Regions from separate parts of the Pseudomonas sp. 25 R 14 genome, predicted to be linked through region 1. Evidence: predicted binding sites of a transcription regulator. Region 1 holds the regulator's gene; each other region holds the start of a gene.

Region 1 (3,454 bases):
CGCGCCGTCATCAACTGGTCAGCCGTGCAGTCAGTGTGCAAATGCAGGACGAACCCAGTGAAGAGGCGATGGCGGACATGTTCGCCGACCTCTATCACAACCCAGCCAAGCGGGTCGGCTGAAGGCAACATGAAACACAGTGCAATGTACCTACATCGATGGTCTGCTACCGCGGCCACCCTATGTAGCCTGCGGCTAAGCAAGACAAGGTAAAGAAAGAACATGGGCAGCATGCATCCCGTACAGGTGATCGCGGTGACCGGCGGCAAAGGTGGCGTCGGGAAAACTAACGTGTCAGTGAATTTGTCCCTGGCCCTGGCAGAGCTTGGCCGCCGTGTCATGCTGCTGGATGCCGACCTGGGACTGGCGAACGTTGACGTTCTGCTGGGACTGACCCCCAAACATACCCTGGCCGATGTCATTGAGGGCCGCTGTGAACTGCGCGATGTGCTGTTGCAGGGGCCAGGGGGGATTCGCATCGTCCCGGCCGCCTCCGGCACCCAGAGCATGGTGCATCTGAGCCCGGCGCAGCATGCCGGCCTGATCCAGGCCTTCAGTGATATCGGCGACAACCTCGACGTGCTGGTGATCGATACCGCCGCCGGGATCGGCGAGTCCGTGGTCAGCTTCGTGCGCGCCGCGCAGGAAGTGTTGCTGGTGGTCTGCGACGAACCCACCTCGATCACCGACGCCTACGCCCTGATCAAGCTGCTCAACCGCGACTACGGCATGAACCGCTTCCGCGTGCTGGCCAACATGGCCCAGAGCCCACAGGAAGGGCGCAACCTGTTCGCCAAGTTGACCAAGGTCACGGATCGCTTCCTCGATGTCGCCTTACAATACGTCGGCGCAGTTCCCTATGACGAGTGTGTGCGCAAGGCTGTGCAAAAGCAGCGTGCAGTCTATGAAGCGTTCCCTCGTTCGAAATGCGCGTTGGCGTTCAAGGCAATTGCTCAGAAGGTCGATACCTGGCCACTGCCCGCCAATCCTCGGGGGCATCTGGAGTTTTTCGTCGAGCGATTGGTGCATCAGACGAGTGCAGGACCGGTGCTATGACAGCCAGCGGCTACAACCTTTACAAAAAATCAGCGCGTGACAGCCAGGGCGAATTGATCGAGCGCTATGCGCCTCTGGTCAAGCGCATTGCCTACCACCTGCTGGCACGCCTGCCCGCCAGTGTCCAGGTCGAAGACCTGATCCAGGCGGGGATGATCGGCCTGCTCGAAGTGTCGACCAAGTACGACGCGAGCAAGGGTGCGAGTTTCGAGACGTATGCGGGTATCCGTATCCGTGGTGCGATGCTCGATGAAGTGCGTAAAGGTGATTGGGCGCCGCGTTCGGTTCACCGCAATACCCGGATGGTGAGTGACGCAATTCGCTCAATTGAAGCAAAAACCGGCCGCGACGCTAAAGATCACGAAGTTGCGGCCGAACTCCAATTGAGTCTCGACGATTACTACGGGATTTTGAACGATACCTTGGGCAGCCGCCTGTTCAGTTTCGACGACCTGCTACAGGACGGCGAACATGAAGGGCTGCACGAGGACGGCGCGAGCGCTCACCAGGAGCCTTCACGCGACCTGGAAGATGAACGCTTCCAGGGCGCCCTGGCAGAGGCGATTGCCAATCTGCCGGAACGTGAGCGACTGGTGTTGGCGCTGTACTACGACGAAGAGCTGAACCTCAAGGAAATCGGTGAGGTCCTGGGGGTCAGCGAATCGCGGGTCAGTCAGCTCCATAGCCAATGCGCGGCCCGCTTGCGGGGGCGTTTGGGAGAGTGGCGAGCGCGCTGACAGGCAGTGTGGGGACAGTGCGAGCGATAACCGCCAGGGCGCAAGCCGGGCGGGAGCGACCTGTGGTGTGCCCTAGCAGTCCTTTTTGTGTAATGCCTGTTGAATGATATGGCGCGCCCAGGTGCTGGACGCGTTTAAGACTGCTTGGAGGTCGAATTGGACAAGAACATGAAAATCCTCATCGTTGATGACTTCTCAACGATGCGGCGGATCATAAAAAACCTGTTGCGTGACCTTGGGTTCACTAACACGGTCGAGGCGGATGACGGCATTACGGCGATTCCGATCCTCAACAGCGGGAGCATCGACTTTCTGGTAACCGACTGGAACATGCCTGGCATGACCGGTATCGATCTGCTGCGCCATGTGCGCGCCGATGAAAAACTGCGCAATCTTCCGGTGTTGATGGTGACCGCCGAAGCCAAGCGTGAACAGATCATCGAAGCCGCCCAGGCCGGGGTCAACGGCTACGTGGTCAAGCCATTCACTGCATTGGCCTTGAAAGAGAAGATTGAAAAAATCTTCGAACGCATCGGTCATTGATGCTGCCACGGGGGAGCTATGGAGCATAAAGAATCATCGCAGGCCGACTTTGAATCGACCCTGAAAAAACATGCTCACCAACTCGTCGAAAGCCTGGAAAAAGGCCAGTTCGGCGACGCAGTGCAGTTGATCCATGAGCTCAACCAGACCCGCGACCGCGGCCTGTACCAGGAAGTGGGCAAGCTCACCCGTGAGTTGCACAGTGCGATCGTCAATTTCCAGATCGACCCGCACATGCCCCAGGCCGAGGAAATCTCGCAGATCACTGATGCCACCGAACGCCTGTCCTATGTGGTCAGGCTGACTGAGGCGGCAGCCAATCGCACCATGGACCTGGTGGAAAACGCCACGCCTTTGGTGAACGGCATGGCCAATGAGGCCAAGGCGTTGAGCGCTGACTGGGGGCGTTTCATGCGCCGCGAAGTGGGCGCAGAAGAATTTCGTGAGCTGGCGCGTCGGGTCGAGGGCTTCCTGTCACGCAGCGAGCAGGACAACCGCACGGTTTCCAGCAACCTCAATGACATTCTGCTGGCCCAGGATTACCAGGACCTCACCGGTCAGGTGATCAAGCGCGTGACCCTGTTGGTCACTGAAGTGGAAAGCAACTTGCTCAAACTGGTGCTGATGGCTGGCCAGGTCGACCGTTTTGCCGGCATTGAACATGACCGCGAAGCGATCCTCTCGGAAAAAGATCCACAAAAACACCTCGCCAAGGGTGAAGGTCCGCAGATTCATGCCGATAAACGTGAAGACGTTATGTCAGGTCAAGATGACGTAGACGATTTGCTGTCCAGTTTAGGCTTTTAGGTCCTGATAACGGCAAATGACGGTCGCGCCGCGCCCCGCAAGGCGCAAGACTAGGCATGAGGAGAGAAGTTTGGTTTTTCCAAATGAACGACGAATAACGACGGATTGCGCCTTGCGGGGCGCGGCCCTCCGGGTTGGAGCTGTGAGCGCGCCATGCTGCGTTGCGGAACTTGACAAGGAAACAACCCTTGCCTGCGTTCCGCGCCTTGCCTGGCCCGCTCACAGCTCCAACGCGATCCGCCATTTGCCGTTATCAGGACCTAAAGGAGCACGTATATGAGCTTCGGCGCCGATGAAGAAATCCTTCAGGA
Region 2 (3,454 bases), on a different contig from region 1:
AGATCCTTAACCTTTCGTTACGACAGAGATGATCCGTTGTATCGGCCGCACGGTTTTTTTCTTTATTCATACGCTCAATTGAATTCTGTCTGCGACGTCGCGCTTTGACATGGCGCGCCTGCTGCTGCAAAGTGCGCGCCCTCTAATAAAACTCCTTTTCTGCTGGCGTCCACACTGCCGTTACCCCGGCGGGCGAGGCCCTGGCGTGTGTTTTTGGTAGGCGCGAGCTTGCTCGCGAAGATCGTGAACGATCATGCTGGTTTGCCGGTTGATCGCGGCGTTCTTGGGTTATTCGCGAGCAAGCTCGCTCCTGCATTACGTTTCTGTCTTGAGGTAACCATGATTAACGCAGTAATCGCCGCGGTTGGTACCATGCTGGTGCTCAGCCTGTCCCGCGTGCATGTGGTCATCGCGATCATCGTCGGCGCCCTGGTCGGCGGCTTGACCGGCGGTCTTGGGATCGACGCGACGCTCAGCGCATTCAACAGCGGTCTGGGCGGCGGTGCCACGGTGGCGCTGTCCTACGCATTGCTCGGCGCTTTCGCCGTGGCGATTGCCAAGTCCGGCCTGGCCCATGCCCTGGCGGACAAGGCCCTGCTGCTGGTGGGGCGCCAGGAGGCGAGCGGCGGCAATCACGTCAAATGGCTGCTGATCTGCCTGCTGGGGGCGGTGGCGATTGCCTCGCAGAACATCCTGCCGATCCATATCGCCTTTATCCCACTGCTGGTGCCGCCGCTGCTGTATGTGCTGACCAAGTTGCAGATTGACCGGCGCCTGATCGCCTGCGTCATGACCTTTGGCCTGATCACCCCGTACATGTTCCTGCCGGTAGGGTTTGGCAATATTTTCCTCAACCAGATCCTGCTGGCCAATGTCGCCAAGAGCGGCGTGGATATCAGCCAGGTCAACGTCACCCACGCCATGGGCATCCCGGCGTTGGGCATGGTGTTCGGCCTGTTGGTCGCGGTGTTTATCAGCTACCGCAAAAAGCGCGTCTACGACCTGGAGAAGATCGAACGGGTCGAACAAGTAGCGGTGCAATACAACCCGCTGACTCTGTTGGTGGCCGGGGTGGCCATTGCCTCGGCGTTTATCATCCAGTTGTGGCTGGACTCGATGATCGTCGGTGCCCTGGCCGGTTTCCTGATCTTCTCGGTATCGGGCATCGTGCGCTGGCGCGACACTGATGATCTGTTCACCGAAGGCATGAAGATGATGGCGATGATCGGCTTCATCATGATCGCCGCCTCGGGGTTTGCCGAAGTGCTCAAGGCCACCGGCCAGGTGCAGACCCTGGTGGAATCCTCCGCCGCCTTCATCGGCCACAGCCGTGGCGTGGGTGCGCTGTTGATGTTGCTGGTGGGCTTGCTGGTGACCATGGGCATTGGCTCGTCGTTCTCCACGGTGCCGATCCTCGCAGCGATTTTTGTGCCGTTGTGTGTGCAACTGGGCTTCAGCCCGCTGGCCATTGTGTGCATCGTCGGTACCGCCGGGGCCCTCGGTGACGCCGGTTCGCCAGCTTCGGACTCGACCCTGGGGCCGACCTCGGGTTTGAATATCGACGGCCAGCATCACCACATCTGGGACACCGTGGTCCCGACGTTCCTGCACTACAACCTGCCGTTGCTGGTGTTCGGCTGGTTTGCCGCGATGACTCTCTGACCTCTCCTGTAGGAGCGAGCTTGCTCGCGAAGGACTCAAGGGCACCGCGCCCATCCAGGATGCCGGTGTTATTGCCGAGCTTTTTCGCGAGCAAGCTCGCTCCTACAGTTTTCTCTCACAGGGCCGTTAACCTCTTAACATTGCCCGAGAAGAGAGAAGATCCATGCGTCTGAGTCTGAAGGCCAAAGTCCTGTCCCTCGCCGTCCTGCCGGTGTTGTTGTTTGCCGTGGTCATCAGCCTGACCACGGTGTGGATCCTCAAGGAGCAGGCGCGCACCGAGGTGGCCGAAACCCGCCAGCGCCTGCTCAACAACGCCAAGGCCACCCTGCAAAGTTATGTAGAAGTGGCGATGACCACTATCAAACCGCTGTACGACGCCGCCACCCCTGGTGATACGCAGGCGCGGGCGCAAGTGGTCAAGCTGTTATCCAACACGACCTACGGCAAGGACGGCTACTTCTTTGGCTACGACTCGGAAACCATCCGCCTGTTCAAGGGTAATAGCCCCGATGGCGTAGGCAAAAGCTTCAAGGACAATCGCGACCCTAATGGCGTCTACGTCAACCGCGACCTGGTGAAGGTCGGCAAGGACGGCACCCATTACCTGCAATACAGTTCCACGCAACCGGGGCAAACCGAACTGGTGCCCAAGCTCGGCTACACCGAATACCTGCCCAAGTGGGACATGGTGATTGGTACGTCGGTCAACCTGGACGGTATCGATGCCCTGGTCAGCGAGGTCGAGGCCAAGGTCAACGAACGTATGGAAGGGGTGCTGTTGAGCATCATCGGGATCGCCGTGGTCCTGCTGTTGCTGATCGCTGCGGTGGGCATGGTGCTGGCCAATACCATCCTGCGGCCGTTGCACCTGATGAAGGCCAACCTCGATGACATCGCTGCCGGCGAAGGTGATTTGACCCGGCGCCTGGCGATCACCAGCCAGGATGAGCTGGGCGAATTGGCAGGCTCGTTCAACCGGTTTGTCGACAAGATCCATGGTCTGGTGCGCCAGATCACCGACATGACGTCGCAACTGACCGGCCTGGTCAGCCAGGTGTCCGAGCAAGCCCAGCGTTCGGAACAGGCCATGGAGCGTCAGCGCCAGGAGACCGATCAGGTGGCGACGGCGATCAATGAAATGTCCTCTGCGGCCCATGAAGTGGCCCGCAGCGCCCAGGGCGCCGCGGTGGCGGCGCAACAGACTGACGTAGAAGGCCAGAGCGCCAAGCGCGTGGTGGATGGCAGCATTGCGCAGATTCATGCGTTGGTGAGTGACATCCGCAGCAGTGGCGTATCCCTCGATAGCCTGCAACAGGACGTGTCATCGATTGTCAGCGTGCTCGGGGTGATCCGTTCGATTGCCGAGCAGACCAACCTGCTGGCCCTCAACGCGGCCATTGAAGCGGCGCGTGCCGGTGAAGCCGGGCGTGGGTTTGCGGTGGTGGCCGATGAGGTGCGTGCGCTGGCCAGCCGCACCCAGCAAAGTACCCAGGAAATCCAGGGCATGATCGACCGCCTGCAAAAGGGTACCGAGGCCGCCGTGGAGTCCATGCGCCGTTCCAGCGATGCCGGTGAGGGCACCTCGGCCCAGGCCAACGAAGCCGGGGCGTCCCTCGATACCATGGCGCAACTGATCGGCACCATCAACACGATGAACGCGCAGATTGCCAGTGCCGCCGAAGAACAAACCGCCGTGGCCGAAGAGATCAACCGCAGCGTGCATCAGATTGCCGTAGCGGTGGACAGCGTGGCGGATGAGACCCAGCAGGGCGCACAGACCTCCCGCAGCTTG
Region 3 (3,454 bases), on a different contig from region 1:
TCTGTTCTTCGGCGGCGCTGGCGATTTGCAGGTTCATGTCGCTGATCACCGTCACTGCATCGCTGATCTTGCCCAGGGCCTGAACCGCCTGCTGGATCTGCCCGGCATTGTTCTGCGCCTGGCTCTGGCTCGAATGCATGGTGGTCACCACCCCACGGGTCGCGCTCTGGATGCGTTCGATCACCAGGCGGATTTCCTCCACCGAATCCTGGGTACGTCGGGCCAGGTTGCGCACTTCGTCCGCCACCACCGCGAAACCACGCCCGCTTTCCCCGGCGCGCGCGGCTTCAATCGCGGCATTGAGGGCCAGCAGGTTGGTCTGCTCGGCAATGCTGCGGATCACTTCCAGCACCGAGCCGATCTGCTCGCTGTTGACCGCCAGGGCTTCGACTTCGGTCACTGCCTTGCTGACTTCTTCGGCGAGGGTGGTGATGTCACGGGTGCTGCGCTCGATGATCGCCAGGCCCTCGCGGGCTGACTGATCGGCGCCGCGAGCTGCACTGGCAGCGTTTGAGGCGCTGTTGGCCACATCATGGGCGGTGGCGCTCATCTCGTTGGAGGCGGTCGCCACCTGGTCGATCTCGCGAAACTGCACCTGCATGCCTTCGCTGGTCTGGCGCGCGATTTCCGAGGACTGATCAGCGGTGCCACGGGCTTCGGTGATGCTCTGCTTGATCTGGGCGATGGTCGGTTGCAACTTGTCGAGGAAACGATTGAACCAGCCGACCAGTTCCCCCAGTTCGTCTTTTTTCGTGTAGGCCAGGCGTTGGGTCAGGTCCCCGTCGCCGCTGGCAATGTCCTTGAGCATCGCCGCCACGCTGTTGATCGGGCGGGTCACGCCCGTGGCCGTCAGCCACATCAGCAACAGGCCCAGCAGGCCGGCCGCAGCGCCCACCAGCAATGCCTGCAGTGTGCCACGGGCCTGGGCGTCGTCGAGCACGCCTTGCAGCTTGACCGAATCGGCCAGCAGCACGTCCTTGGGCAGTTTGATCACCACGCCCCAGGGCTTGGCCTCGGCAATCGGCTTGACCGGGTACACCGCACGGATTGTATCGTCCTGCTCGCGGACCTTGCGGGTGTCACTGGCCAGCAGTTGCACGATCTCTTTGCCTTCGCCACCCAGCACATCAACGATGCTCTTGCCGACCTTGTCCGGCTCGCCGCTGTAGCTGGCAATCAGGCCACTGCCGGAGAGGATTTCCATGATTCCGGTGCCGTCGAACAGCTCTTTTTGCGCGGTATTGGCGGCCGCTTGCAGGGCATCCAGGGCAATGTCGACGCCGATCACACCAATCACCTTGCCATCTGCCAGCAGCGGCAGCGAGATCGTGGTCATCAGCATCGACTTGCCGGCGACTTCGTCGGCATACGGGTCCAGCAGGCAAACGCTGCGGGTATCCCGTGGGCAGGTGTACCAGATGTTGTAGGGCGTACCACTAAGATTGAGGGTGGTCTTGGTCAGGTCCGCTTCCACCATCACCGTGTTCAGGCCTTCACCGCCGGCGCGGCTCCAATAGCTGGAAAAGCGCCCGACTTCGTTGGAGGCGCGCAGTTTGTCGTCGACAAATTCGCTGTCCCTGCCATCCAGGCCGTTGGGTTCAAACGACAACCAGATCCCCAGCACCTTGGTATTGCGCTCGAAGGCGGTCTTGATCCGCTGGTTGAGTTCCTCGCGCACGGCCCCCGCTTCCAGCGAGCGCTTGGCGGCCATGTTGCGCAAGTCCTTGACCTGATCGGCGAGGGCGGTGACCACCAACAGGCTCTCGCCGAAGGCTTTCTGCAGTTGCACGGCCTGCTCGGCGGCCTTGGCCTGGAGCAGGTTCTCCACGCTGGTGGTGAGCATGCGTGAACTTTGGGCGCTGACCAGTTGGTCGTTCTGGTTGGCCTGGTAGATATTCAGGCTGACGATCAGCGCAATCACTCCCAACAGGCAGAGGCCAGACAGCAGCACGATTTTCAAGCGGATGGAGAGGGTGTCGAACATGGGCTTACTCGCGATTGGACTTATTGGTGTGCAAGCAGGGCAACGGCCAAGTCCATTCGGCGCTATGCCCGCAACATCGGCACCGGCGAGTAATTCATGAGGGGCAGGCGATGAGCGGTAGCGCTCAGGCAGCGGTTTGCGCGAGGCGTTCGGGGCGTGACCAGATCCACAGGTTGCCCAGGCTCATCCCTGCGATGGCCAGGTAGATCGGCCAGCCGTGATCGAGCATCACCAGCATCAGGCCGGCACACAGCAGCATGCTCACGGTGGCGCTGACCTTGGCCCGGCGCGCGATGATCTTGCCGTTGCGCCAGTTGAACAGGATCGGCCCGAACAGGCGGTGGTTTTCCAGCCAGGCGCTCAGGCGTGGCGAGCTCTTGGTGGCAGCCCAGGCAGCCAGCAGGATGAATTCGGTGGTGGGCAGGCCCGGTACGACAATCGCAATCAAGCCGATCCCCAGGCTGACATAGGCCAGCAGGCCGAACAGGATTCGGGCGAGTTTGGAGGAGGATTGGGTTGTGCCGGTCATGGGTACGATTTGTATGGGTTGCGAAAAACCTGAAAGTGGAGCGCGATCAAAATGTGGGCGCTGGCTTGCCTGCGATAGCATCGCCTCGGTCCAACTGATAAACCGAGGCGCCTGCATCGCAGGCAAGCCAGCTCCCACATTAATTGCATTCCAGCAGTGGGTCAGGCCAGTTCTGGGGCGCTAGCGTACGCCTGTTCAAGCAACACGGTGAAGCGTACGAATGCATCCACCGCACCTTTCTCTGCCGCCGCTTCTTCTTCGGCGCTCAGTTCCAGGCCGTCGAGGGTGCGGGTGAAGCTCTTCCAGCCTTCGGCACGGCCACCGGCTGGTTCGCCCAGGTGGCGGGCACCGAAGGTTTCGCTCAGGCCCAGGCCGACGGCGCGCTTGATCAGGAACGCAGCGCCCAGCTTGGAACCTTCGGACACGAACAGCCAACCCAGGGCTTGGGCCTTGCTTGGGTTCTGCACGGCACCGGCCACAGGGGCGGGCACTGCGGTTTCCAGGTCGGCGAGGTCGAGCTTGGCAGCTTCGGCACGGCAGCGTTCGGCCAGGTCAGGCACCAGCTTGATCAGCTCGGGATCGTTGTACAGCGCCACCAGTTCCGACTGGAACAGGTACTGGGCGACGACGAAACGGGCGAAGTTGGCCTGGGTTTCAAATGGGGCGTGAGCCTTGACCAGTGCGTCGAGCTTGGTGTGCGGCTCGTTGGTGATCTGGTTCAGGCGCTGGGAGCGCAGGCTTGCACGTTCAGCGGTGGTGGAAGCGGTCATGGGATGTCCTTGAGAAGGAAAAGCGCCTTATTGCCAGGCTGTTATTACTAGACGAACAAGAAGACGCGTCACAGTAAAAAAACCTCACCCCGCTGGCGATAAATCCGGCGGGGTGGGGTTGCAGGGATCAGATGTCCCAGATCAGGTTGATCGCGAAGTTGCGACCGGGCT
Region 4 (3,454 bases), on a different contig from region 1:
TGGAAAGTGGCCAGTTGGTGCAACTGCTGCCTGAATGGTCATTGCCCGGTGGCTGGCTGCAAGCGGTGTACCCGCACCGGCGCGGCGTATCGCCAGCGATCCGTGCCTGGATCGACTTCCTGGCCCATGCCTTCAACAATTGCGGGGAACGACTGCTATGAGTACGCGGATCATGACCGAAGCCGACGTCGTCCAGTTCTGCCTGGGTTTGCCCGGTGCGCGGGAAGATTACAAGTGGGGCGGCGTACGGGTGTTCTCGATTGCCGGCAACAAGATGTTCGCCTTGCAGAACCTGCGGGGTGATTCCCTGGCGTTCAAGGTCGACAAGGAACTGTTCCTCGGCCACGTGGACCGCCCGGGAATCCACCCTGCGCCGTACCTGGCGCGGGCGCAGTGGATCATCATGCAAGCGCCCTACCCGCTGGGCGGCGAGGAGCTACGTGGTTTGTTGCAACGCTCCCACCAGTTGGTGGTGAGCAAACTCCCCAAGCGCACGCAGATTGGGCTGAGGCTGGAAGAATAAGGTTCCCTGTAGGAGCTGGCTTGCCAACTCCTACAGGGTTGGCTATCTAGAAGACAGACAGCAGCGTGCCGCCAAGAAACAACTGATCGATCCAGAACACCTGGTGCAACAATACAATCAGCCAGAACACCACCTGATACGACACCTTGCGCGTCTTGTGGCGAAACACCTGCTGGGCGATCAACGCACCCGGCCAGCCACCGGCCAGTTCCATGGCATGCAGGATCTTCTCCGGGGTGCGCCAACTGTCGCTCTGGGCCTTGCGCTTGTCGCTCCAGTACAGGCAAAACGTCACCACGCTGACCAGGCCATAGGCCGCCAGCGGGATCAGCGACACCCCGCGATACGCCAGCAGTGCCGCGCCAAACAGCGGCACGGCACACAACAGCACAAACACCAGGGCCTTGGATCGCAGATGCTGGATTGTGTTGCGGGGCATGTTCATCAAGCCTTGGCCGCCGCCCAGTCAATCCAGCCGAACTGCCAGGTGGCCAGGATCAGCAGACCGAATGCAATCCGATACCAGGCAAACACCGCGTAGCTGTGGCTGGCGATGAACTTGAGCAAACCGCGCACCGCAATCATCGCGAAAATGAACGAGACCACGAAGCCGACGGCAAACACCGGCAGGTCCGCAGGCTGGAACAGTTCACGGTACTTGTAGCCCGAATACACTGCCGCACCGACCATGGTCGGCATCGCCAGGAAGAATGAGAATTCGGTGGCCGTCTTGCGCGACAGGCCAAACAACAGGCCGCCAATAATGGTCGCGCCGGAACGCGACGTACCCGGAATCATTGCCAGGCACTGGGCAAAGCCCACTTTCAAGGCGTCTTTCCAGGTGATGTCATCCACCGTTTCAGCATGGATTTGATGCTCGCGGCGCTCGGCCCACAACATGATCACCCCGCCGATCACCAGCGCGGTGGCCACGGTGATCGGGTTGAACAGGTATTCATGGATCAGGTCGGCGAAAATCACCCCCAACACCACCGCCGGCATGAACGCGATCAGCAGGTTGATGGTGAAGCGCTGCGCATTACGCTGGGTCGGCAGGCCGATTACCACGTCGAGAATCTTGCGTCGGAACTCCCAGACCACCGCCAGGATCGCACCCAGTTGAATGATGATGTTGAACGCCATGGCGCGTTCGCCACCGAAGTCGAGCAAGTCGGCGACGATGATCTGGTGCCCGGTACTGGAGATCGGCAAGAACTCCGTCAGCCCTTCGACAATGCCAAGTATCAGTGCCTGAAAGGCGGTCCAAAGATCCATTATTCCCCCAAAAGGTCATGCGACGGCATGCCTCGTTGATATTTTCTAGGTGTTCACTAACGATGAGCACGCTGCAAGGCCGCGCGCAGGATCAAGGCTGAACTGCAGAATTTGTGTGAAAAATCAGGCAGGACTCAGGTTTTTTGATTCCGGGCCGAAAGCCTATCAGACAAGCCCGAATTGCGCTTCGCGTTATCACTGGCCGATCAATGCAGCACTGACAATTATAAGAACGCGGAGTGACATGACTATGAATAGTTTGCGCAATATGTCGATCAGCCGGCGCCTCTGGATGATCCTGATAGTCGCCGTGTTGATGTTGCTGACCCTGGGTTTGCTGATGCTCAAGCAGATCCACGACGATCTCTACCAGGCCAAGAGCCAGCAGACCCAGCATGTGGTGCAGACCGCCAGCGGGATTCTGAATTTTTATCACGGCCTCGAAACCACCGGCGTACTGACCCGCGAAGCCGCGCAGAAGCAAGCCCTGAGTGTGGTACGCGGCCTGCGCTACGACCAGGACGACTACTTCTGGATCAATGACCTGACGCCGGTAATGATCATGCACCCGGCCAACCCCAAGCTCGACGGCCAGAACCTCTCGGCCATCCGCGATCCGGACGGTTTTGCGGTGTTCAACGAATTTGTCACCCTGGCCAAGGCCAAGGGCGCCGGCATGGTCGACTACCGCTGGCCGAAACCCGGCGCGGATGCACCGGTGGCCAAGACCTCCTATATCCAGTTGTTCGAACCCTGGGGCTGGATCATTGGCTCCGGCGTCTACGTGGATGATGTGCAGGCGCAGTTCCGTGGCCAGGTGTGGCAAGCCTCCCTCGTCGGCCTGGGCATTGCACTGATCATGGCCCTGCTGGTGGTGCTGATTGCCCGCAGCATCGTGCGCCCACTGCAGGAAGCGGTACACGCCATGGCCAATATCGCCAGCGGCGAAAGCGACCTGACCCGCAGCCTCGACACCCACGGCCAGGACGAAGTCACCCAACTGTCCCGGCACTTCAATACGTTCACCGCCAAACTGCGCCAGGTGGTCAGCCAGTTGCAGGTCTGCGCCAATGCCCTGGGCCAGTCGTCCGCCGAACTGGGCAGCAACGCCAGCCAGGCCCATGACCGCAGCCAGCAGCAGTCCCAGCAGATGGAGTTGGTGGCCACCGCGATCAATGAGGTGACCTACGGCGTGCAGGACGTGGCCAAGAATGCCGAACACGCCGCCAGCGAAATGCGCGACGCCCAGACCCAGGCCGAACAGGGCCAGGTGAATATCGACGGCAGCCTGCAACAGATCGATGCACTGTCCGGCACCATCAGCCAGGCCGTGGATGTCATCCGCACCTTGTCCACCGAAAGCACACAGATTGGCGGCGTACTGGAGGTGATTCGCTCGATTGCCGACCAGACCAACCTGCTGGCCCTCAACGCCGCCATCGAGGCGGCCCGCGCCGGCGAACAGGGTCGCGGCTTTGCCGTGGTGGCCGACGAAGTACGCCTGCTGGCCCAGCGCACGCAGAAATCCACCGCCGAGATCCAGAGCATGATCGAACGCCTGCAAGGGCATTCCGAAGCCGCGGTCAAGGTCATCAGCGACAGTCACCAGGCTTCGCAACTGACCATCGAACAAGCCGGCCAGGCGGGCGCCAGCCT

What was found. The regulator FliA, encoded in region 1, starts transcription of late flagellar genes. The targets are predictions, from matches to a motif close to CTAAAGTTTNNNNNNNNNNNGCCGNTAA.
Region 2: the regulator FliA is predicted to act here: its motif matches at 1,765-1,792, upstream of BFQ03_RS27305 (methyl-accepting chemotaxis protein).
Region 3: the regulator FliA is predicted to act here: its motif matches at 2,058-2,085, upstream of BFQ03_RS21490 (methyl-accepting chemotaxis protein).
Region 4: the regulator FliA is predicted to act here: its motif matches at 1,932-1,959, upstream of BFQ03_RS12280 (methyl-accepting chemotaxis protein).

Annotation. Positions count from the first base shown of each region.
Region 1 is NZ_CVTS01000014.1:823-4,276, reverse strand. It holds gene flhF (flagellar biosynthesis GTPase FlhF) at 1-122, shown strand, start outside; gene fleN (flagellar synthesis regulator FleN) at 223-1,056, shown strand; gene fliA (RNA polymerase sigma factor FliA) at 1,053-1,793, shown strand; gene BFQ03_RS02420 (chemotaxis response regulator CheY) at 1,962-2,336, shown strand; gene BFQ03_RS02415 (protein phosphatase CheZ) at 2,355-3,143, shown strand; partial or broken gene BFQ03_RS02410 (Hpt domain-containing protein) at 3,420-3,454, shown strand, end outside.
Region 2 is NZ_CVTS01000068.1:195,447-198,900, reverse strand. It holds gene BFQ03_RS27310 (Na+/H+ antiporter family protein) at 343-1,662, shown strand; gene BFQ03_RS27305 (methyl-accepting chemotaxis protein) at 1,826-3,454, shown strand, end outside.
Region 3 is NZ_CVTS01000062.1:31,922-35,375, forward strand. It holds gene BFQ03_RS21490 (methyl-accepting chemotaxis protein) at 1-1,984, opposite strand, end outside; gene BFQ03_RS21495 (YbaN family protein) at 2,109-2,513, opposite strand; gene BFQ03_RS21500 (biliverdin-producing heme oxygenase) at 2,675-3,283, opposite strand; gene BFQ03_RS21505 (TonB-dependent receptor) at 3,411-3,454, opposite strand, start outside.
Region 4 is NZ_CVTS01000039.1:109,469-112,922, forward strand. It holds gene BFQ03_RS12260 (LysR substrate-binding domain-containing protein) at 1-161, shown strand, start outside; gene BFQ03_RS12265 (MmcQ/YjbR family DNA-binding protein) at 173-523, shown strand; gene BFQ03_RS12270 (DUF1294 domain-containing protein) at 570-962, opposite strand; gene BFQ03_RS12275 (undecaprenyl-diphosphate phosphatase) at 968-1,798, opposite strand; gene BFQ03_RS12280 (methyl-accepting chemotaxis protein) at 2,049-3,454, shown strand, end outside.